2 regions of the Bacillus sp. 2175 genome follow, and region 1 is predicted to be linked to the other one. Evidence: a T-box and tRNA genes for the amino acid it is inferred to sense, from the RefSeq annotation. Region 1 holds a T-box; the other holds one or more tRNA genes.

The links. A T-box is a leader RNA that pairs with one kind of tRNA and senses whether it is charged. The one in region 1 lies ahead of ileS (isoleucine--tRNA ligase), so its partner is inferred to be a tRNA-Ile.
Region 2: it encodes a tRNA-Ile, which carries the amino acid that the T-box ahead of ileS (isoleucine--tRNA ligase) is inferred to sense. The anticodon was not compared.

Annotation. Positions count from the first base shown of each region.
Region 1 covers NZ_CM173819.1:1,948,263-1,959,399, reverse strand. The annotation lists gene ACXKY9_RS10460 (hypothetical protein) at 1-460, shown strand, start outside; one part of gene ACXKY9_RS10455 (IS3-like element ISBth10 family transposase) at 603-1,044, shown strand; one part of gene ACXKY9_RS10455 (IS3-like element ISBth10 family transposase) at 1,044-1,948, shown strand; gene ACXKY9_RS10450 (M36 family metallopeptidase) at 2,005-3,516, opposite strand; gene ACXKY9_RS10445 (TetR/AcrR family transcriptional regulator) at 3,847-4,431, shown strand; gene ACXKY9_RS10440 (DUF418 domain-containing protein) at 4,433-5,518, shown strand; gene ileS (isoleucine--tRNA ligase) at 5,569-8,670, opposite strand; T-box leader at 8,725-8,965, opposite strand; gene ACXKY9_RS10430 (bacteriocin-processing peptidase family protein) at 9,058-11,137, opposite strand, start outside.
Region 2 covers NZ_CM173819.1:4,022,976-4,034,112, reverse strand. The annotation lists gene ACXKY9_RS20895 (YitT family protein) at 1-102, shown strand, start outside; gene ACXKY9_RS20890 (metal ABC transporter ATP-binding protein) at 283-1,053, shown strand; gene ACXKY9_RS20885 (metal ABC transporter permease) at 1,053-1,886, shown strand; gene ACXKY9_RS20880 (Fur family transcriptional regulator) at 1,900-2,313, shown strand; gene ispG (flavodoxin-dependent (E)-4-hydroxy-3-methylbut-2-enyl-diphosphate synthase) at 2,393-3,496, opposite strand; gene yqfZ (protein YqfZ) at 3,661-4,026, opposite strand; gene yqgB (protein YqgB) at 4,100-4,858, opposite strand; tRNA gene ACXKY9_RS20860 (tRNA-Ile) at 5,100-5,173, shown strand; gene sodA (superoxide dismutase [Mn]) at 5,395-6,006, shown strand; gene ACXKY9_RS20850 (MFS transporter) at 6,123-7,400, shown strand; gene ACXKY9_RS20845 (peptidoglycan D,D-transpeptidase FtsI family protein) at 7,510-9,636, shown strand; gene ACXKY9_RS20840 (PstS family phosphate ABC transporter substrate-binding protein) at 9,968-10,885, shown strand; gene pstC (phosphate ABC transporter permease subunit PstC) at 10,913-11,137, shown strand, end outside.

The sequences.
Region 1 (11,137 bases):
CTTTCTCCTTTTGTTTTGCTTAATTGTAGTAAACGAAACGTATGCCTATTCACCAAAATCTTTACCAATCTCTCAAAACTCTGATCAATGGCAAGTGAATATTGATAAACCGAAAAAAACAAACAAGAATATGCTTCAAGCTAAAAAAGATGAATTTCAAACATATCATTTTTCAGTAAAGAATGTCGGGAATAGTGAAGTATATAATGTAAACGTCGAAGTATTCCGCAACGAACCAAATAAGAAAACGAAATATGAACTCTTTTCCCTAAAGGAAAGTCGTTTGGCAAGTGGAAAAACTGGATTTGAACACGCTAATTTACCCGTTGCTACAAAAGCAGATGAAGTTGATGTTATTATTACATGGCAAGAACACCCATTCCGATCGATGCGAAATGGTCAAAAAGTTGAATCTAGAAAATTTAAAGAGCATTTTGTTTTTAAAGAAGCTAAAAAGTAAATGGGATACGGATATATTCACACTATCATTGATATAGCTTTATTTACTAGTACCAGTTCTTAAGCAAATTAAAAAGTCGTGGCTTATAATGAAGTGCACCCCAATTGTTAGACACAGTCTAACAATTGGAGGTGCATTTTTTATGGCTAAATTTTCTTCAAAAGAAAAAATCCAAGCGGTGAAACGATATTTAGATGGTACAGAAAGTGGAAAAACAATTGCTAAATCTATAGGAGTTAACCCTAGCGTACTTCGTGAGTGGATTAGACGATATGAGTCTTCAGGTGAAAAGGCCTTTGAAAAGTGCTATACATTCTACCCAGCCCAGTATAAACTAGATGTACTTTATTATATGAATGAACACGGGACATCTATCAGAGAAACAGCGGCACTTTTCAATATACCGTCTTATGAAACACTTCGGAAATGGAAAATAGCTTATGAAACAGGAGGATTGGATGCCCTACAATCAAAGAAAAAGGGGCGTCCAACCATGAAAGATAAAAAAATAAAGCCAGTAGATGAAGGATCAATCGAAGCCTTACAAGCGGAAAATGAGCGTTTACGTATGGAAAATGCATATTTAAAAAAGTTGAATGCCTTAGTTCAAAACAAAGAAAAATCACCAAACAAGACAAAGCGCAAGTAATCTACGAGTTAAGGCATGAATTTCCTATCAAGGAGTTACTTCAACTCGCAAACATTCCACGTAGTACGTACTATTACTGGATGAAACGTTTTAATCGTCCTGATCCAAATGCGGAGGTAAAAGAACTGATTCAAGCTATTTATAATGAACACGATGGGTGTTATGGTTATCGTCGTATTCGTGATGAACTTATGAATCGTGGACACAAAGTAAATCATAAAAAAGTGTATCGCCTTATGAAAGAATTAGGGTTAAAATGTCTGGTTCGTATGAAAAAATACCGCTCTTACAAAGGGACAGTTGGGAAAATTGCGCCAAATATTTTAAATCGCAACTTCCAAGCTGAAAAACCAAATGAAAAGTGGGTTACAGATATTACGGAGTTTAAGTTATTTGGGGAGAAGTTATACCTATCACCAATGTTGGATTTATTTAATGGTGAAATTATCACGTATACAATTGGTTCAAGACCGACCTATTCCCTTGTTTCAACGATGTTGGACCAAGCCCTTTATTGTGTAACCAATCCGGATAAACTCCTCATTCACTCTGATCAAGGTTGGCACTATCAAATGAAACAATACCGTCATTCTCTTAAGAATTGTGGCATAACTCAAAGTATGTCTCGCAAAGGAAACTGTTATGACAATGCCGTTATTGAAAATTTCTTCGGTATCATGAAATCGGAATTTCTGTATCGAAAAGAATTTGAAAGTATAACACATTTCAAACAAGAATTAGCAAAGTATATAGAATACTATAATCATAAAAGAATTAAGGCAAAATTAAAGGGTATGAGCCCAGTACAATACCGGGCTCATACCCTAGAGGCTGCCTAATGAAACGACCTGTCTAACTTTCGGGGGTCACTTCATAAATGCCACGACTTTTTATATTAATTCGTACTAATGCCTCTCGCTGCCCAAATGCGATCGATATCAGCAGCATGTTGTCCGCCATATAAAAGAGCATCCGCTTGCTTAATCGCTTTCGCTCCATCACTGAATTTAGAGTTTGGTGTTAATGACCAGTGTGATTGTAAAATGATTTTTGTTGCTACATCACGGCCAAAAGCTTGTGCCATTTCGTATTGGCCTTGAGCCCAAATTTCACCATCATCATGCACTTCATTCGTTATATCTTTCGGATATACTTTATTCGTATCTAATCGGCGTAAGCATGTTGGATCTGAACTAGAATAAGCTGTCGCATCCCATTCTCCAACACATGCTTTACCATATCCAGTAGTCGATACTGCATCTTCATATGTAGCACCTAAGAAGTCGCCAAATCCTTCTCCCATCGCTCCACCTTCTGCTGAACTACCAAAGCCAGGAACTTGGTTATCTTGAATCGAATGCCCATACTCATGTGCGATAATACCAGCATCTTCTGCATCATCAACACCGCCAGTACCGAAAGTTAAAGCTTTTGTTGATGGAGAATAGAATGAGTTATCATCAGTTGTACCATTAACATTCACTTTTATCGAACGGTTATTAATATTTTTAAAACCTAGACTTTGAATGTAACGTTGCAATGTGTCGATATGATAGTACGACATAACATCTTCAAAGCTATCATTTGCGCGTGTATAGTTAAATTGTAAATTCGTAGATTTTGTTTTCGCTTTTGAAGAAATCGTTACATATTCTCCAATTAAAAATCCTGTTCCATCTAAACCTTTTAACGTAACAGTTTTCAGTTGGTTCGTTAGAGCTGTTGAATCTGCATCGTTATTATCTTTTAAGCCTACTTTACTACCGCTAGATACGACTGGGTTAGGTAAAAATACTTTTCCTGACCCTTCAGCTTTTCGGTTTATATCAACCTTTTTAATTAACTTTCCATTTTCTGCATCAATAAATGTTTCCCATGCACCAAATGGATTATTAGAATGGACTACAACTTTATATACTGGACGAGCAATTCCTTCTTCAACAATATATCCGAACTCTTTATCTGTAGGAGCCCATAAATTTTGCTCACTTGCTTCTCCAACATACGCCATTGATTTTTGTATTGCATCTTTTTCACTAATTTTTGTCGTTACTTCCTTCACACCTGTAACAGGCTGATAATCAGAAACAGCGAGTACTCCCTTTCCCTCTCCGTTAAGCGTAACTGTTATTTGTTTTGAAAATACAGGTGCACCATTAACAACTTGTTGGAACCTAACATATGAAGCTACTGATGTTTCTGTTGTAGAAATATATTGCAAGTCTGAAAGATCTGTTTTCAATCCATACTGCGCAGCATTTTCTTTTAAATATTCAGTTGCTTTTTTCTGTGGCGAATAAGCTTCTAACTTTACTTGCTGTTGTTTTTCCAATGCCGAAACCGTAGAAATCGTCCCCATTACTAACGGCACGGTCATTGCCATTGCCACCATTTTTTTATTAAACATAGAACCACTCCCCCTAATAAAGTAGCTCAACCTTATCCCATTACCACTAGGCAATCATTCCCCGCAAAACGGATGGATAAAAATTGAATCTACGAGTAATTCTCTATGAACACTTCTATTACCTTTCCATTTAGGGTAAGTGAAATTTTCTCAATATTTATGTGTAAAGTGAACACAATACTTTAGAAAGAAATTTCTAAATCCATTCCTTATCCCTAAAGCTTTTCATATTACTGTTTAAAAAAATAGACTATTTTTTACCTAACGGTAGGTTGAAAAAATCACTTGTAAGTGATACGATTTAAATAACCTTTTTTTAGGAGGATCTATATGAGTAAAAGTGAAGAAACACTCTCTTCAATAATGGAAGCAAGTTATCGCCTTTTTGCTACGTACGGTATTGTTAAAACAACTTATACGATGATTGGTGAGGAGGTTGGTATCGCAAAACCATCTATATATTACTACTTTAAGTCTAAAGATGCTTTAATTGAATGTATTTTTACTGAATTATGTAAAGCTATGCAGTTCTCTTCTTATTTCCATACAGAAGAGTTTACAAAATCAAATTTTATTGAAAAATGTATTGCAATTGGCCTTAAAATAATTGATGAACAGCGAAACGACCCTTATTTTAACCGAGTGTTACAAGAATATGTATTACTATCTTCAAGAAACAAGATGTACAAAGATCGATTACTAACTGTGCAAACAGAATACTTACATGGATTTGAAGTACTCCTTATAAAAGCAAATGAACTTCAATTAATTGAAAATAAAAATCTAGTTTCAAAAGCTCATATGTTAGCATTAGTGCTTGATAATATCGGAAATTTTATGATGATTGATGCAAAGATAGATTATAAACAAATTTGGATTGAAGCTGTAAATAACATTTTTGAAAGAAGGGGTTGAAGTGAATACAAAAAAACGCATTATCGGCTTAGATTTTGCTAGAGCTTGGGCGATGTTTGGTATGCTACTTGTTAATTTCATGGTGATAACAGGTGCAGAAGGAAATGGTCCCCCTTTTTTAATAACCTTCATGTCACTATTTGAAGGTAGAGCCTCTGCTTTGTTTGTTATACTTGCTGGCATCGGTATAACTTTAATGACTAGGTCAGCCGTTGCTAGCAATGAACAAATAAAAATTTCTAATAGCCGAAAGACCATATGGAAACGATCACTTTTCTTATTTATTTTAGGATTACTACTATATGTAATGGAGTGGACTGGGGATATATTACACTACTATGGTGTTTACCTTTTCGTTGCTGCATTACTCATGACAGTACGCAAAAAACTATTACTTTTTCTTTCTATCATTATTTTATTGTTCGCACAATCTCTTCAGCTTACTTTCAATACTTTCGAGGGTTGGGTAGGTCCAACTCCATTTATAAATTATGTAGACTTCTGGACAATAAAGGGTTTTCTTCGCAACTTATTCTTTAATGGCTATCACCCTATTTTCCCTTGGTTCTCGTTCTTCTTAATCGGTATGTTAATTGGCAGGTTAGATCTTCATAATAAAAAAATAAAAAAAAGATTACTCTTACTCGGTATTACAATCACAATATTGACAGAACTTTTATCAAAAGGACTTACACACTTTTTTATTCCATACATCGGCAGAGAGACCGCCACATTTTTATTTAATACAGGACCCATCTTACCAAATGTATTATATATTTTATCTGCTACAGGATCCTCTATTGCTATATTAATCATTTGCCTCTATATCGCTGAAAAATATAGAAATAATTGGTTTGTCACTTCCATTGTGCAAACAGGACAATTAACATTAACTCATTATGTCAGTCATGTATTTATCGGTATTGGGACATTAATTCTATTAAATAGAATGGAAAATCAATCACTACTATTCGTTTTATTATTTGCTACTGCATTTTTCATTTTCAGCATTTTAATTAGTGTGTTATGGAGAAAGAAATTTTCTAGAGGTCCTATCGAATGGATTATGAGGAAATTAGCCGGATAAATTTCCATCATACAAAAAGGAAGTTGGAATTATTCCAACTTCCTTTTCCTTTAATGAGCCGCGCTTAATTTAATTCGAACTTTCGTTTCACCTAAAGAAAGTTCATCGTCTTCGTTCGTTAAGTGACCAAATGTAAATTGTTTAACGAGTAAGTTTTCTTCCAATAAATCTTTATGGTTCGTTAACGTTCGCTGTAGCTCTACTTCTGTATCAAGAATAACATCGACTCGTAAATTAACTGGTAAATTCAACTGTTTACGATATTCTTGAACCGCACGAATGAATTCACGCGCTACTCCTTCTTGCAACAATTCTTCCGTTACATTCGTATCTAACATAACTGTATATTGTCCGTTAGTCGTATTAGAGAATCCTGATTTTGCAACTTTCTCAACTAACACATCTTCAGCAGTTACAACTACTTCTTCTCCTGGTGTTGCTTCGTAAACTGCTCTTCCTGTTGATACAAAGTTTTGTACTTCTTCTTGTGATAATTGTTTTAGCCAACCATTCACTGCATTCACATTTTTACCGAATTTCGGCCCCGCTGTTTTAAAATTAAGCTTCAATTGATATGATGTGTATTTTGTTTCATCGAGTTCAACATGGAATGCTTTTACATTTAACTCATCCATAACGATATCACGATAAGATTCCCAATCCATATCATTCTCGTTATGCTCAAGTAATACAAGTTCTGCTAGCGGCTGTTTTACTTTTAAAGAATGCTGATTACGGTTACTTCTTCCAAGTTCAACAACTTGTAAAACAGCATCCATTTCCGCTTCTAATTTCGGTTGAAGTAGTGATTCATTTACAACTGGATAATCAGCTAAATGAACGCTGCTTCCTTCTAAATTTAGATGAATGTCTTCCGCGACAAACGGTGTAAATGGTGCAATTAATTTACTAATTGTTACAAGCACTTCATGAAGTGTCTCATACGCAGCTGCTTTCTCAGCGTTCATACCAGATTCCCAGAAACGATTACGTGAGCGTCTTACATACCAGTTACTCACTTCATCTACAAGTGCTGCAATTTCACGAGCTGCATTCGTAAATTGATAATCATCAAGTGCAGTTCTCACTTTTTTCGTTGTACTATGCAATCTTGATAATACCCATTCGTCTAATTTCGTAAGCTTTACATCATACGTTTCTTTCGGATTATACTCATCTAAATTTGCATATAAAACGTAGAAGCTATACACATTGACTAATGTATCTACAAATTTAGATTTCGCTTCCAGTACTGTTCTTTCAGAAAAACGCTTCGCATTCCACGGGGCACTATCAACAAGTAAAGCCCATCTTAGCGCATCTGCACCAAATTTATCTACTAAATCAACTGGATCTAGTGCATTTCCTTTGCTTTTAGACATTTTCTGCCCTTCTTCATCTAAAACATGCCCTAGTGATAACACTCGTTTATACGGTACTTTTCCTGTATATAGTGCTGATACTGCTAATAAACTATAAAACCAGCCGCGTGTTTGATCAATTCCTTCTGCAATAACATCCGCTGGAAACTGCTCTTCAAATAACTCTTTATTTTCAAATGGGTAATGATATTGTGCAAATGGCATAGAACCACTATCAAACCAAACATCAATCACTTCTGGTGTACGATTCATTGTGCCTCCGCATTTCCCGCAGCACACTTGTACTTCATCTACATACGGCTTATGCAATTCCAAATCTTCTGGTGTTTCTTTCGTACTATACTTTCTTAATTCGGCAATGCTCTTCGGTGCGAACTGATGATTGCAACTTTCACATTCCCACACGTTTAATGGTGTTCCCCAATATCTATTTCGGCTAATATTCCAATCCACCATATTTTCTAAAAACTTACCAAAACGTCCATGTTTCATATGATCCGGATACCAAGTAACAGAATCATTATTTTGTAAAAATGTATCTTTAATTGCAGTTGTTCGGATTAACCAACTTTCTCCTGCATAATAAAGTAGTGGTGAATCACAACGCCAGCAATGCGGATAGCTATGTTCATATTTTTCTTTATGATACAGTAAACCTTCCTTCGCTAAATAACGAACGATATCCACGTCACAATCTTTTACAAATTTCCCTTTCAAAAATGGTACTGCTTCTGTATACTCACCTTTTTCATCTACAACGTGCAAAAATGACAATCCTTCACTTTGAACAACTCTATAATCGTCCTCTCCATATGCTGGAGCAATATGAACAAGTCCTGTACCACTATCTCCCGTTACAAAATCTGCTGCAATAACGCGGTAACCATTTGTAACTTCTTTCATCGGAAATGGCGCTGTATAAGATGTGTTTAATAATTCTTCGCCTTTATGAACAGATAATACTTCATAGTTCTCTTTTAATACTTCTTGTACACGTTCTTTCGCAACAATGTATACATGACTTTCTTGTTTTGCTTTAACGTATTCCATATTTGGATGGACAGCAAGCGCAACGTTTGCTGGAAGTGTCCAAGGTGTTGTGGTCCAACCTAAAAAATACTCATTTTCACTATCTTTCACTTTAAACTTCACAGTTGCACTTAAATCTTTTACTGTTTTATACCCTTGTGCAACCTCATGTGAGCTCAATGAGGTTTGGCAGCTTGGGCAGTATGGTGAAACTCTATGTCCTTTATATAACAATCCCTTTTCATGGATTGTCCCCAAAATATTCCATACACTTTCGATATATGGATTCCTTAAAGTTACATATGGATCATCCATATCTACCCAATAACCGATGCTTTCAGTGAATTCACGCCACTGCTTTTCATATGTGAAAACACTCTCTTTACACTTTTGAATAAATGGTTCAATGCCATATTCTTCGATCTCATGTTTACCAGAAATACCAAGTTGCTTCTCAACACCTAGTTCTACAGGTAAACCGTGTGTATCCCATCCTGCTTTTCTTACTACTTTATAACCAGCCATCGTTTTATATCTTGCTACTAAATCTTTAATTGCCCGACCAAGTGCATGGCCGACGTGTGGTAAACCGTTCGCCGTTGGTGGTCCTTCATAAAACACAAACGATTGCGCGCCTTCTCGATTCTGAATTGATTGTTCAAAAATGCTTTGTTCGTTCCACTGCTTACGAATACGTGTTTCTCTCCCTACAGCTGACTCTTTTACATCTACTTTCTTCATCTACAATCACTCCTTTGAATGTTTTAAAAGCACACAAAAAACCCGCCCCTATGAAGTAGGGACGGGTTTACCCGCGTTACTACCCTAATTCTATTAGCTTTTTCACTAATAGCGCTTAGCAACGTACTATCATACGTGTTCTTTGTAACGGTAGACATCCGTCCGGGCTTACTCACTTTCAGCCTCGTCTCCTCGGAGATGATTTTCAAATAACTTCTGCCCACCGGCTTTCAGCAATATACCGGCTCTCTGGAGAACAGTTCACTATTTTACTCTTTCTCGTCTTCAGATTTGTATACTTTGTTAAAAGTTATTTTATGCCATTTAGCAACTAATTGTCAACTAATTCAAAATATATTCTTATCCTTATCTCCTATTCTTATACAATTACTTTTCAAATTCTCGCAATGCTGCTAAATTTTCATCATCCTCAATAAGTTCAACAAAGAATCCCGAGTCATCCTCACGAAGGACAATTTCAAGCTCTTCCTTCGCCTCTTCATTTCTATTTAACTGTGCTAAATAACAAGCACGATCATATCTTGCTAACAAATCACTTGCATCCATTGTTAATACTTCATTTGTTATTTTTTCTGCCTTTAGTGTTTGGCCGGCACCATGATATGAAGACGCTAAAGAAAGAAGAATTACTGTTTCATTTGGATGATGTATAGAAGCATTTTCTAATACTTGAATTGCCTCTTCAAACCTTTCTTGACTTTGATATATTTCTCCTAAAGCAAGAAATGCTCTGCTTACAAACGGTGTTTGCTCTGTTAATTGTAAGATAATCTTTTCTGCTTTTCTTTCTTCCCCTGCTTTAAAGAATACTTGTGCTTGCAGAAGAAGAGTATCATAATCATCTGGTAGTTCTCGAACCATTTGCTTCGTTAATTCCAAAGCATCTCTTAACATATCTTCTTCCTCGCACTCAACGAAAAGATTTACAAGTTGCTTCGCTACTTCATAATCCCATTTATTTTCTAGTGACGTGTGCAGAATCTCTATTGCTTCTTTATTCATCTCTACATTCTCATAAAATAGCGCAAATCGCTGTGCTGCCATACTATTTTTCGGATTTAACTTTAAAGAGATTTCATATAAATCAATTATCATAGTAACCATTGAAATTTCTTTCGCACGATTTTTCATACGATAAAAAGCTCTCGTAATGATAGATCGTTTCGGCTGTTCATGCAGCTGGCGTTCAATCCATATTTCCGTAACCGCAGCTGCAGCATACATGAATGCTGTACTTCTTTCTGCTTTTTTCACCTTTAACGTATGAAGAAAATCTCGTATGTTAGACAATTTTTTATGTTGCTCTACTGCTTTTACATAAACATCAAATATACGTTCATTATCAAAATCTTTTTGTATTACTTTCATTGCAACTTCAATTGCTTTTACATTTCTTTTTTTCACTAATACTTTTGCATAATGATATAGAACTTCTATATGCTCACCATCTAATTGTAGCGCGTATTCAATCTGTGCTTGTTCTTTATCTATTTCATTCATCGCTCCGTACACATATGCAATCGCATCTAAACGCCATATTTCAGGTACTTCGTCTGCTAATTGCTCTAGTTCAGTCAGCAATTCTTCCTGAAGATTCATATCTACTGAAAGCTGTGCTAAATATTCCATATTAATATGCAACGGCTCTTCTTTCATCGCCTGAACCATATGACTTTGTTCTTTAGAACGGTTTTCTTCTTTTTCGTATATTTCCGCAAGCTGTAAATGTACACCTACGAAATTCCCATCAAGCTCTAAACATGTTTCATACGCTTGTTTTGCTTCCGTCAATTGCCCTAATGCCATAAGTGTTTCACCAATTCGGTAATACGGTAATGCCGTTTCCATTTGTTCTATCGCCTTATTATATCTTTTCATCGCTTGGCCGTACTGTCCAATAGATTCATATAAAATACCTGCATAACAACCGTACTCACTTACTTCATTTCTTTCTTTGTGTAACGTTCTTAAAAATGCTATACCTCGTTGTACAAATTCCGTTCCTTTAATTCGATTCACATATTCATCTAACGCACTTGCTACATTATAATCCCTTTTCTTTATACCATTTTCTAACTTAGATAGTGCTACTTTAAACCCTTCTTCATTTCCACCAAGTTCAATTTCAGCATCCCATAAAACCATTCCTGCATTCATGAGGAAATCTTGACTCTTTTCAATTTGCTTCTCAAGACCAAGAATATATTCTTTTGCTTCCTTATATTGTTCTCTTGCCATATAAACTTGTGTAAGTCCGAAGTGAGAATAAACATCCTCATCATTTTCTTCTAAAGCACGCTTATACAATACTTCTGCTTCTTCCAAGCTATCATTTTGAAAATGATAATCACCTAATTTTACGTAAAGAGGTGCTTTATCATCACAATTCTCAATACCGTTTAATAAAATTTCTTTCGCACTTTCCTCATCCTTCAAATCAGATTCG
Region 2 (11,137 bases), 2.1 Mb from region 1:
AAGTTAAAATCAATTGTGCATGAAATTGATGAAAATGCGTTTGTTACGATTATGAGCACGCAAGAGACAAATGGTGGTAAGTTTAAATCGGCTATTCACTAAAAAGTTTATAGGAATATTTTTCGAAAGCAGAGAATTTTTCTCTGCTTTTTGTTATAATAGTAAGGTTTCTTGAAAAAATAGATATATTTTAGGCAGATTGGTTTACAACTATAATAAGCTGTACTATAATTCAAATAGATATAAATCGGAATCATTCTGAATTAAAATAGGTGAGATGCTATGAATAATATATTAGAAATTGAAGGTTTAACATTCCGATACGAAGATCGGAATGTGTTAGAAAATATTAATTTGCAAGTTCCGAAGGGAGCTTTTTTAGGTTTAGTGGGACCGAATGGTTCAGGTAAATCAACTTTACTTAAGTGTTTATTAGGTGTTTTAAAGCCAAAAGAAGGAAGCATTCGCGTGTTTGGCGTTGATAGTAAGAAGTTTAAGGAATGGAACAAAGTTGGTTATGTATCCCAAAAGGCAAATAGTTTCAATTCTGGTTTTCCAGCAACTGTTTCTGAAGTTGTGTCAATGGGACTTGTTTCGAAAAAAGGGCTTTTTCGCTTTTTCACAAAAGAGGATAAGAAAAAGGTAGAAAAAGCAATTGCTGATGTAGGGATGAGTGAGTTTCAAGGTCGTAACATTGGAGAGCTTTCTGGTGGACAGCAACAGCGTGTATTTATTGCTCGTGCGCTCGTTAGTGATCCTGAATTGCTTATTTTGGACGAGCCTACTGTTGGAATCGATGTGAAAAATGTGGAAAGTTTTTACGAAATATTAGAGGATTTAAACAAAAGGCTCGGGATCACATTAATTCTTGTTACTCATGATATGGGAGCTGTTACTGAAAAAGTAACACATGTTGCATGCCTAAACCAACATCTACATTTCCATGGGAATGTAGAGAAGTTCCGAGAGTTAGAAGATGCAGAAATGTCCGTCTTATATGGACATCATGTTCATCGTTTAGAACACGAACATGAGCATCACGGGAGGATATAATGATACAAGATTTTTTACAATATGACTTTTTACGTAATTCTTTATACGCAGGTATTTTAATTGGACTTGTTGCACCGTTAATTGGTGTGTTTGTTGTTATTCGTCGTTTATCTCTTATTGCGGATGCATTAAGTCACGTGACGTTATCGGGTATTGCAGCAAGTTTATTACTTGAAAAAACCATTTTTACAGGTGGGTTTTTAAACCCCTTATATATGGGGATGATTTTCTCGATTGGTGGAGCGCTACTAATCGAAAAGTTACGAACTGTATATAAGCACTATCAAGAATTAGCAATTCCAATTATCCTTTCGGCAGGGATGGGGGTTGGAGTTATTTTCATTTCACTTGCAAATGGATTTAACACAGACTTATTTAGTTATTTATTTGGTAGTGTCAGTGCTGTAACAAGTACAGATTTAATTATTATTGGGATTGTAGCAATTGTTGTTGTTGCGACAATTATTTTATTATATAAAGAGCTGTTTCTATTATCATTTGATGAGGAATACGCAGTATCAACTGGTTTAAGAGCGAAATGGATTCACTTTATTTTCATTATATTAGTTGCTCTTGTCATTGCAGTATCAATGCGTGTAGTGGGGGTTCTTCTTGTATCATCATTAATGACGTTACCAGTTGCAGCAAGTATTCGTATTGCTAAAGGATTTAAACAAACAATTTTCTTTTCCATTTTATTTGGTGAAATTGCAGTAATTGGTGGAATGTTTGCTTCGTATCAACTTGATCTAGCGCCAGGTGGTACAATTGTTATGATAGCAGTTCTTATTTTAATCGGTGCGATTTTATGGAAGAAGAAAAAAACTGCATAAAGTAGGGATAGGTATGAATCTAACAGAAGCTTTACGCCTAATGAAAGAAAAAGGATACAAACATACTGGAAAAAGAGAAGAGATGCTCAGATTATTTGCAGCACATAATCGTTATTTAACTGCGAAAGACGTTTTAGAGCATATGAAGGACGATTATCCAGGGCTTAGTTTTGATACGATTTATCGTAACTTAACAGTTTTTGCTGAGATTGGTGTTTTAGAACAAACGGAATTAAATGGTGAAAAACATTTTCGTTTTACTTGTTCTATTATGGAACATCATCATCATTTTATTTGTTTGGATTGTGGGGGAACGAAAGAGATTACTTCCTGTCCAATGGATTTTATGAATAAAGATTTTACCGGTTATGAAGTAACGGGGCATAAGTTTGAAATATATGGTCGTTGTCCAAAATGTGCAAAGTAAAAGCTCGTCGGTTATATAACTGACGAGCTTTTTTACGTAGAAAAGAAGGTTGCTCACAAATGTTGTGGCAACCTTCTTTTTATTGTTCTTGTGTCTCTTTTTCTTTTTCTCGTTCAGCAGCCATTTCAGCAGCAATTACGTCGATTTCTTTTTTCAGTTCTTCTACCATTGTTTCTTCTGGTACTTTACGAACGACTTGCCCTTTACGGAATAATAATCCCTCTCCACGTGCACCGGCAATACCGATATCAGCTTCACGAGCTTCACCAGGGCCATTTACAGCGCAACCAAGTACTGCAACTTTAATTGGTACTTGAAGTGTAGAGATGTATTCTTCCACTTCGTTAGCGATGCTAATTAAATCAATTTCAATACGACCACAAGTTGGACAAGAGATAAGTGTTGCTGCGTTAGACGCAAGACCGAATGATTTTAATAGTTCACGAGCAACTTTTACTTCTTCAACTGGATCAGCACTTAATGAAATACGTAGTGTATTTCCGATGCCTTTATTTAAGATTGCTCCAAGACCAGCAGCACTTTTTACAGTTCCGGCAAACAATGTTCCAGATTCTGTAATACCTAAATGTAATGGATAATCAAAAGCACGAGCAGCTTTCTCGTATGCTTCAATTGCTAAGTTAACATCAGAGGCTTTCATAGATACGATAATATCGTGGAAATCTAGGTCCTCTAAAATTTTAATATGATGTAGCGCGCTCTCAACCATACCATCTGCAGTTGGGTACCCGTACTTTTCTAAAATATGACGCTCTAATGAACCAGCGTTTACACCAATACGGATTGGAATACCGCGCTCTTTTGCTGCATTTACAACAGCTTCTACTTTATGGCGACGACCAATGTTACCTGGATTGATACGTACTTTATCAATGCCGCCTTCAATTGCTTTTAAAGCAAGGCGATAATCAAAATGAATATCAGCAACAAGTGGAATGTTGATTTGTTTTTTTATATCAGCAATAGCATCTGCTGCGCGTTCATCTGGAACGGCAACGCGGACGACTTGACAGCCGGCTTCTTCTAAACGCTTAATTTCAGCAACTGTTGCTTCAACATCATGTGTTTTTGTTGTTGTCATACTTTGTATAATTAATTCATTATTACCGCCGATTGTTAAATTACCGACTTTAACTGGACGTGTTTTTGTACGATGAGTCATTTCATTCACGAATAGATCGCTCTCCTTATAAAAGAAGTTTCTTATTTAGTCCCTCATATCAATGATAGTATACGTGATATAGGGCTATAGAAACCGAAGTACTCGGTTTCACTTTTACTATTGTATCAGCGCCTTTATGTAATTGACAAGGATTAAGTGATAGCTTATTGATATAAGGGGAATTTATAAGACTTTCCAATTTGTATTTTTGTAGCAGATGTACTTTTGTTTAATTGTTTAAAGTCGTCAATGACTTTTTCTATGGAAGGAATTTTTTTCTTGTTAATTTGTTCTGTAATAGAAAGAACTGTCTCACCAGTTTTTACTTCAATTGTTTTATAAGATACATCCGTTTCTTTTTCTGTTTTGTTCTCTTTATTCTGCTGACTGTCTGTGTTTTCTTTTTTAATCGTTTGAGCAGCAGTTGTTTTTTTATATGAACTTAACATCGGTAAAGTACCGATTTTTATATCGTAATAAAATATATAACCGAGAACAAGCACGAATAGGAATATACCTAATCTCTTCATATTCTTCACTCCTTTGCTAGGAATATATGCTTGTCCAAAAAAAAAATGCCTATTTAGGCATTTTTTTTCGTTCTTATTTTTCTTTCGGTTTTGGAACTTCTTTAATCGTTAAGTACAGAACAATTAAAACAACTGCGATATAGATGAATGTTGATCCAGGTACGACAATCTTACATGCATCCATAATCATAAAGAAGATTGTTGGGATTGTGTAGCTGTATGCAGTTAGTGTCCAAACTTGTTTATAGGATAGTTTACGTTGACCGCTCATAGCAGAACCGATGAACGCAAGTAAAGTCACACCTACAAAAGTGATGAATAATTGGAATAGGTACACTAAGAATCCAATAACAAATAATAAAATTGGATAAATATTATCGAATAAAGAAATAAATTCTTGTAGATCTTTTTTCTCAAGAGATGCACCTAACAAATCGTTATAAGAATACGTTTGTATTTGACCATTTCCCATAGAGACTACTTTATCTTTTAAAACAAATAAACCTGTTTTATTTTGATATTTTTCTAGGTCTGTTGAATTTGGATCAAATACGAAAAGTGCATTTCCTTCTTCTTTTTCAATAGGTTGATCAATATCGGCTTTTAGTTCGCCATTTTCAATTTTAAAATCAGGTAAATCTTTATCGATGACTTGATTTACCATGCTTACACCATCTTGGATAAAACTACCGTACAAAAAAGTTCTTGGAATAGTAGTAATTAAGCAAAGTAGCATAATATACAAAATGGTTTTACCGATTTTTTGAAAACGGAATAGCGCCATATCTTTAGGCGAGTATATGCTTTTTACGAATTGGGTAAATATGGACATAGATTCACTTCCTTTATGTATGTATAAAATCATTGTAACGTAGTAATCTAGAGAATCTCAAGATATATTATATTTACATATAGTGGAGATAACTAAATTTCTTTTATTAACTTTCTTCTTTTAAATAAGAAAAATACAATTGACACTTTTCTTTTCTATATGGTAAATTTATCTTACATTTCTTAAAGAGCATATCCGATAGGAATTCCTTTATTTGATATGTTGTTACATACATAATTGTGGACCCTTAGCTCAGCTGGTTAGAGCAGACGGCTCATAACCGTCCGGTCGTAGGTTCGAGTCCTACAGGGTCCATATCCATTTCACATGTTTATTATGTTAGCAGGAAGCTTCCTTGTAGAAGGAAGCTTTTTTTACGGAATATATGAGCATTTTAATTGAAAAGAAGTGGGGATTTTGCTACTTTAATGATAGCAAGACAATGTGATTTATTTGTTTGCACCCTATGGCAATTAGGGTAGAATGAAGTTGTATGTCACTTAAGTGGCAATACATAAACTGGGAGGAATATAACAATGGCAAAACACGAATTACCAAATTTACCTTATGCGTATGATGCTTTAGAGCCTCACTTTGACAAAGAAACAATGAACATCCATCATACAAAACATCACAACACGTACATTACAAACTTAAACGCTGCTTTAGAAGGTCATGCAGAATTAGCTGACAAAAGCGTAGAAGAATTAGTTGCAAACTTAAACGAAGTACCAGAAGCAATCCGTACAGCAGTACGTAACAATGGTGGCGGACATGCTAACCATACATTCTTCTGGACAATCCTATCTCCAAACGGCGGAGGACAACCTGTAGGTGAACTTGCAACTGCAATTGAAGCAAAATTCGGTAGCTTCGATGCATTCAAAGAAGAATTCGCAAAAGCTGGCGCAACTCGCTTCGGTTCTGGTTGGGCTTGGTTAGTAGTAAACAATGGTGAGTTAGAAGTAACAAGCACTCCAAACCAAGATTCTCCTTTAACTGAAGGTAAAACGCCAGTTATCGGTTTAGATGTTTGGGAGCATGCTTACTACTTAAACTACCAAAACCGTCGTCCAGACTACATCGGTGCATTCTGGAACGTTGTAGATTGGAACGCTGCTGAAAAACGTTACCAAGAAGCAAAATAATTGTAACAAATATAGAAAAAGCTAGGGGAGAGCCCCTAGCTTTTTTCTATGCTTTCCTTTTACATAATTGGGCTTGTCTTTGGAAGACTAGAACATGAAGTAAAGGAGAGTTGTGTATGAAATGGAAACATATAATTGGTGACGTTGAAGTGAATCGGGATTTAGTGTTATTGCTCCTTATAGGAGGTTTATACACGCTCGCAATTTCTTTATCGAATACGTTTGTAAATATTTATTTATGGAAACAAACACAAAATTATGTGAATCTTGGCTTGTATAATTTAGCCAGCGTGGTATTACAGCCTCTCACATTTCTTGTAGGGGGGAAATTAGCGAAACGTATCGATCGCTCGATTTTATTACGAATAGGGGTAGGAACGCTCGCAATTTTTTTTATCGTTGTCTTAGTAGCAGGGAAAAGTGCTTCTCAGTATATTCTATTAATGGGGGCTCTTTTAGGAGTAGGATACGGTTTTTACTGGTTGGCTTTTAACTTATTGACATTTGAAATTACAGAACCAGAAACAAGAGATTTCTTTAATGGGTTTCTTGGACTTCTTACATCCTTCTCTGGGATGATTGGACCAATAGCAGCAGGATACACAATTTCACGTATGGAGAAATGGAGTGGCTATACTGTTATATTCTTTCTTTCATTAGTTCTATTTGCAATTGCTGTCGTCTTAAGCTTCTTTTTATCTAAAAGAGAATGTGAAGGGCGTTATGAAATCGTGCAAGTATTGAAAGAACGACGGATTGATAAAAATTGGGGAAAGATTACACGAGCTCATTTTTTCCAAGGATTGAGAGAAGGGACGTTTATTTTTGTCATTTCAGTATATGTTTATTTAGCAACTAATAGTGAGTTCGCATTAGGGAAATACAGTTTAGTGAACTCTGCTGTATCCTTTGTATGTTATTACTTAGTTGCTCGTATGTTAAAGAAGGAGTGGCGAAAAAAAGCAATTTTACTTGGGGGCATTATTTTATATGCTGTCGTCTTTTTAGTTATTTTCAATGTTACATACACGAAATTACTTATTTATGCGGCATGTATTGCGATTGCATATCCTATTTTACTTGTTCCGTACGGATCAATGACATATGATGTAATTGGTAGAGCGAAAAATGCGAGAGAATGGCGTGTGGAATATGTCGTTGTTCGGGAGTTATGGTTAAACGCCGGAAGAATCTGTTCCATTTTAAGTTTTTTATGTGCTGTACTATTCTTTCCACCTGAAAAAAGTTTACCTTACTTATTATGTATTTTAGGTGCTGGACATTTTCTTATTTATTTTGCAGTTAAAAATGTCAAATATGATGAGGGAAATGCGAGTAAAACAAGTGTTGTAACGCAAGAGAACGCGCAAAACCAAACTGAACCAGAAGGTTAACTTCTCGTTTGTTTTATGCTAGAATAGAAAAAGATGTAAGACAGCAGTGAGGACACCTGTATGAGGGTGTCCCTTTCACATTACATAGCTGTTGGTAGAGGGGGTTTGTATGAGCAAGAAGCAGAAGCAAAATAAGAAAAAGACCCACGTTCCTTTTCGATTAAACGTGTTGTTTTTCTGCGTGTTTTTAATGTTCTCCGCGGTTATTGTAAGGCTCGGATATGTACAAATTGTTCGCGGTGAAGAATATAAGAATGAAGTGGAGAAGAAAGAAAACTCAACGATAAGTAATCCTGTACCGCGTGGGAAAATATTTGACCGTTATGGGCGACCTGTAGTAGATAATGCAGCCATTCGTACTATTACATTTACAAAAATGAAGGGATCAACTGCAGAGGATCGCTTAGAAACAGCGAAAAAGCTAGCAGATTTGATTGAAGTACCGACAGATAAATTAACAGATCGCGATAAAAAAGATTATTGGCTTGCTATGCATAAAGAGGAAGCTAAAGAAAAAATTACGAATAAAGATCGTCAAGAGTTTAAAGATAAAAAAATTGATGATAAAGAATTAGACGAGCGTCAGAGAAGTCGTGTAACAGAAGAAGAGATTAATCAATTATCCGCCAAAGATCTAGAAATACTAGCGATTAAGAGTAAGATGGACGGCGGATATGCAATGACACCTCAAGTTATTAAAAAGGATGCTACAGAAAAGGAATATTCGATTATTAGTGAAAACCTAGCAGCATTACCAGGTGTAGATACGAATGTTGATTGGGAGCGAAAATATACGTACGATGATTTATTCCGAAGTGTACTTGGTGGGGTGTCGACATCTGATGAAGGCTTACCGAGAGAAAGACTAGATTACTATCTTGTTCGTGATTACAATCGAAATGACCGAGTAGGAAAAAGTTATCTTGAACAACAGTATGAAGATAGCCTGCATGGTACGAAAGCAGAAGTTAGAAATGTTACAGATAAAAACGGTAATATTTTAGAAACGATTAATGTATCAAAAGGACAAAGTGGTAATGACCTGAACTTAACAATTGATATGGAATTACAAAAGCGCGTGGAAGATATTCTTGCGAAGAATTTAATGAGGTTTAAAGGAAGTGAACCTCTTTTAGATCGCGCATTTGTTGTAATGATGAACCCAAAAAATGGTGAAGTTTTATCTATGGCGGGGAAACAATTAGTTAACGAAGATGGTCAAACGAAAGTAAATGACTTTGCATTAGGTACCATGACAAGTTCTTATCCGATGGGGTCAACTGTAAAAGGTGCAACAGTACTTACTGGATATCAAACTGGTGCGATTCAACCAGGGGCAGTACAATTGGATGAACCAATTAAATTAAAAGGTACACCTACGAAGTCGTCTTGGAAAACGATGGGATACATTAATGACCTTACAGCTTTAAAAATGTCTTCTAACGTTTATATGTTTAAAACAGCGATGAATATCGCCGGTGTTCCATATGTGAGAGGTGGTACGTTAGATATACCTCAAAAAGCATTTGATACGATGCGTTATTATTTCGGACAGTTTGGACTTGGTGTAAAAACAGGAATTGATTTACCGAATGAATCTGCTGGTCAGATGGGTAAGAGTAGTCAACCAGGTTTCTTACTAGATTTATCAATTGGACAGTATGATACGTATACACCGCTTCAATTAGCGCAATATATTTCGACGATTGCCAATGGCGGATATCGTATGCAACCACAAGTTGTAAAAGAAATTCGTCAACCGGCAGTGAAACCAGATGAAGTTGGGAAAGTTGTTCAATCTATGGAACCGAAAGTATTAAATCGTATTGATATGCCGGAATCGCAAATTAAACGCGTTCAAGAAGGATTTAGACAAGTGTATAATGATTCAGGTGGTACAGCTACAAAGTACTTTACAGGTGCAAAATATAAAGCTGCTGGGAAAACTGGTACAGCTCAAACTGTGTATGGTGGAGATAAAGAGATTGGTAGAAATGCAAAAGGTGAACGTGTGGAAACATATAACTTAACATTAGTAGGTTATGCGCCACTTGAAGATCCAGAAGTAGCATTCTCTGTTGTCGTTCCATGGGTACATGATGATAAGACTGGTATTAATGGATATATTGGTCGTGAAATTATGGACGCTTACTTTGATTTGAAAAACAAAGAAGTAAATGGTGAAGCTCCAAAAGATGATAAAGACAATAAAAACAAAGATCAAGATGATGAATAAAAAAGTTGTAAAAAAGCACACTATATGAAAAGATAGTGTGCTTTTTTTTATGGTTTATGCATATCGTGTAATAAATGTGGACAAGTATACAACATTTAAAAAACGCGGCCCTATAAATGATACTTGTATATGGTGGGATAGGGGATAAATATTTTATAGGGAAATCATCAGAGGAAATGAATAGCTACTACTGAATTAAAATTGTATCGTATGTTGATTTTTGTGGAACTTTACAAAACTTTTACAAACAATTAAAACCGAATTAATAGTTTAGCAGTATTCTTATATCTGTAATCCTGTTATTTCCGGTTACTTCTAGGAGGAAGAACACGTGAAATGGATGCATACACCGATTAAGATTTTCGTATTATCAATATGGTTCCTCTGTTTTGAAATGTCTACTGCATTTGCTTTAAATGATACGGGAGAAGTGAGAGTTGATGGATCCTCAACGGTTTTTCCTATTATAGAAGCAGTAGCGGAGGAATATACAAAGGTGCATCCAGACGTGAAAATTTCCATCAGTATTTCTGGAACTGGGGGAGGATTTAATCGTTTCAGTAAAGGAGAAGTAGATATAAATAATGCTTCGAGAGTAATGAAACAAGTCGAGAAAAATGAAATGAAGAAAAACTCTATTCAGTTCACACCTTTTGAGGTTGCTAACGACGGTCTTACGATTGTTGTGAATCGCCATAATACATGGGTAGACGATATGTCAGTAGACGAGTTACGACTACTTTGGAGTGAAAATGGAAGAGAGAAGCGATGGTCACAAATTCATTCAACATGGCCACGTGAACAAGTGAAGTTTTATGCACCAGGCGTAGACTCTGGTACGTATGATTATTTTCAAAATGTCATCTTACAAAATCATCGCATTGTAAAAAAAGTCTCTTTGTCTGAAGATGATCAAGTTATTATGCAAGGGGTAATGAATGATAAACATGCCATTGCTTTTGTAGGATATGCTTATTATATGGCTAATCGAGATAAGGTGAAAGCAATAAAAGTAAATGGTGTATTTCCGACGAAAGAGACCATTCAATCAGGTAAGTATAAGCCGTTATCTAGGCCGCTACTTGCTTATGTGAATAATGCATCTATCCGAAATAAAATGAATGTAGCAAACTATGTTGAGTTTATGATTCAGCATGTCGGTAACCTCGCTGAAGAGGTCGGGTATGTAAAATTACGAAAAGAAAAATACAATGAACAGCTGCGTATGTTAACAGAAATAAAAAGGTAATGTCAGGGTGGAAAGGGGTTTTCATCTTTGGCTCATAATGACAAAAGTCAAATTACATTTTCTGTACAACATTTGATTGAAAGAAATACAAAACAAAGAAAAAAAAAGCAGCGAATCAATCGAATAGTGCCTTTATTACTAAAAATAATTGCTAGCGTTTCTATTGTGACGACACTTGGAATTGTTTTTACGCTCTCTAATGAAACAATCATGTTTTTTCAAAAAATATCATTATACTCCTTTTTGACGGAG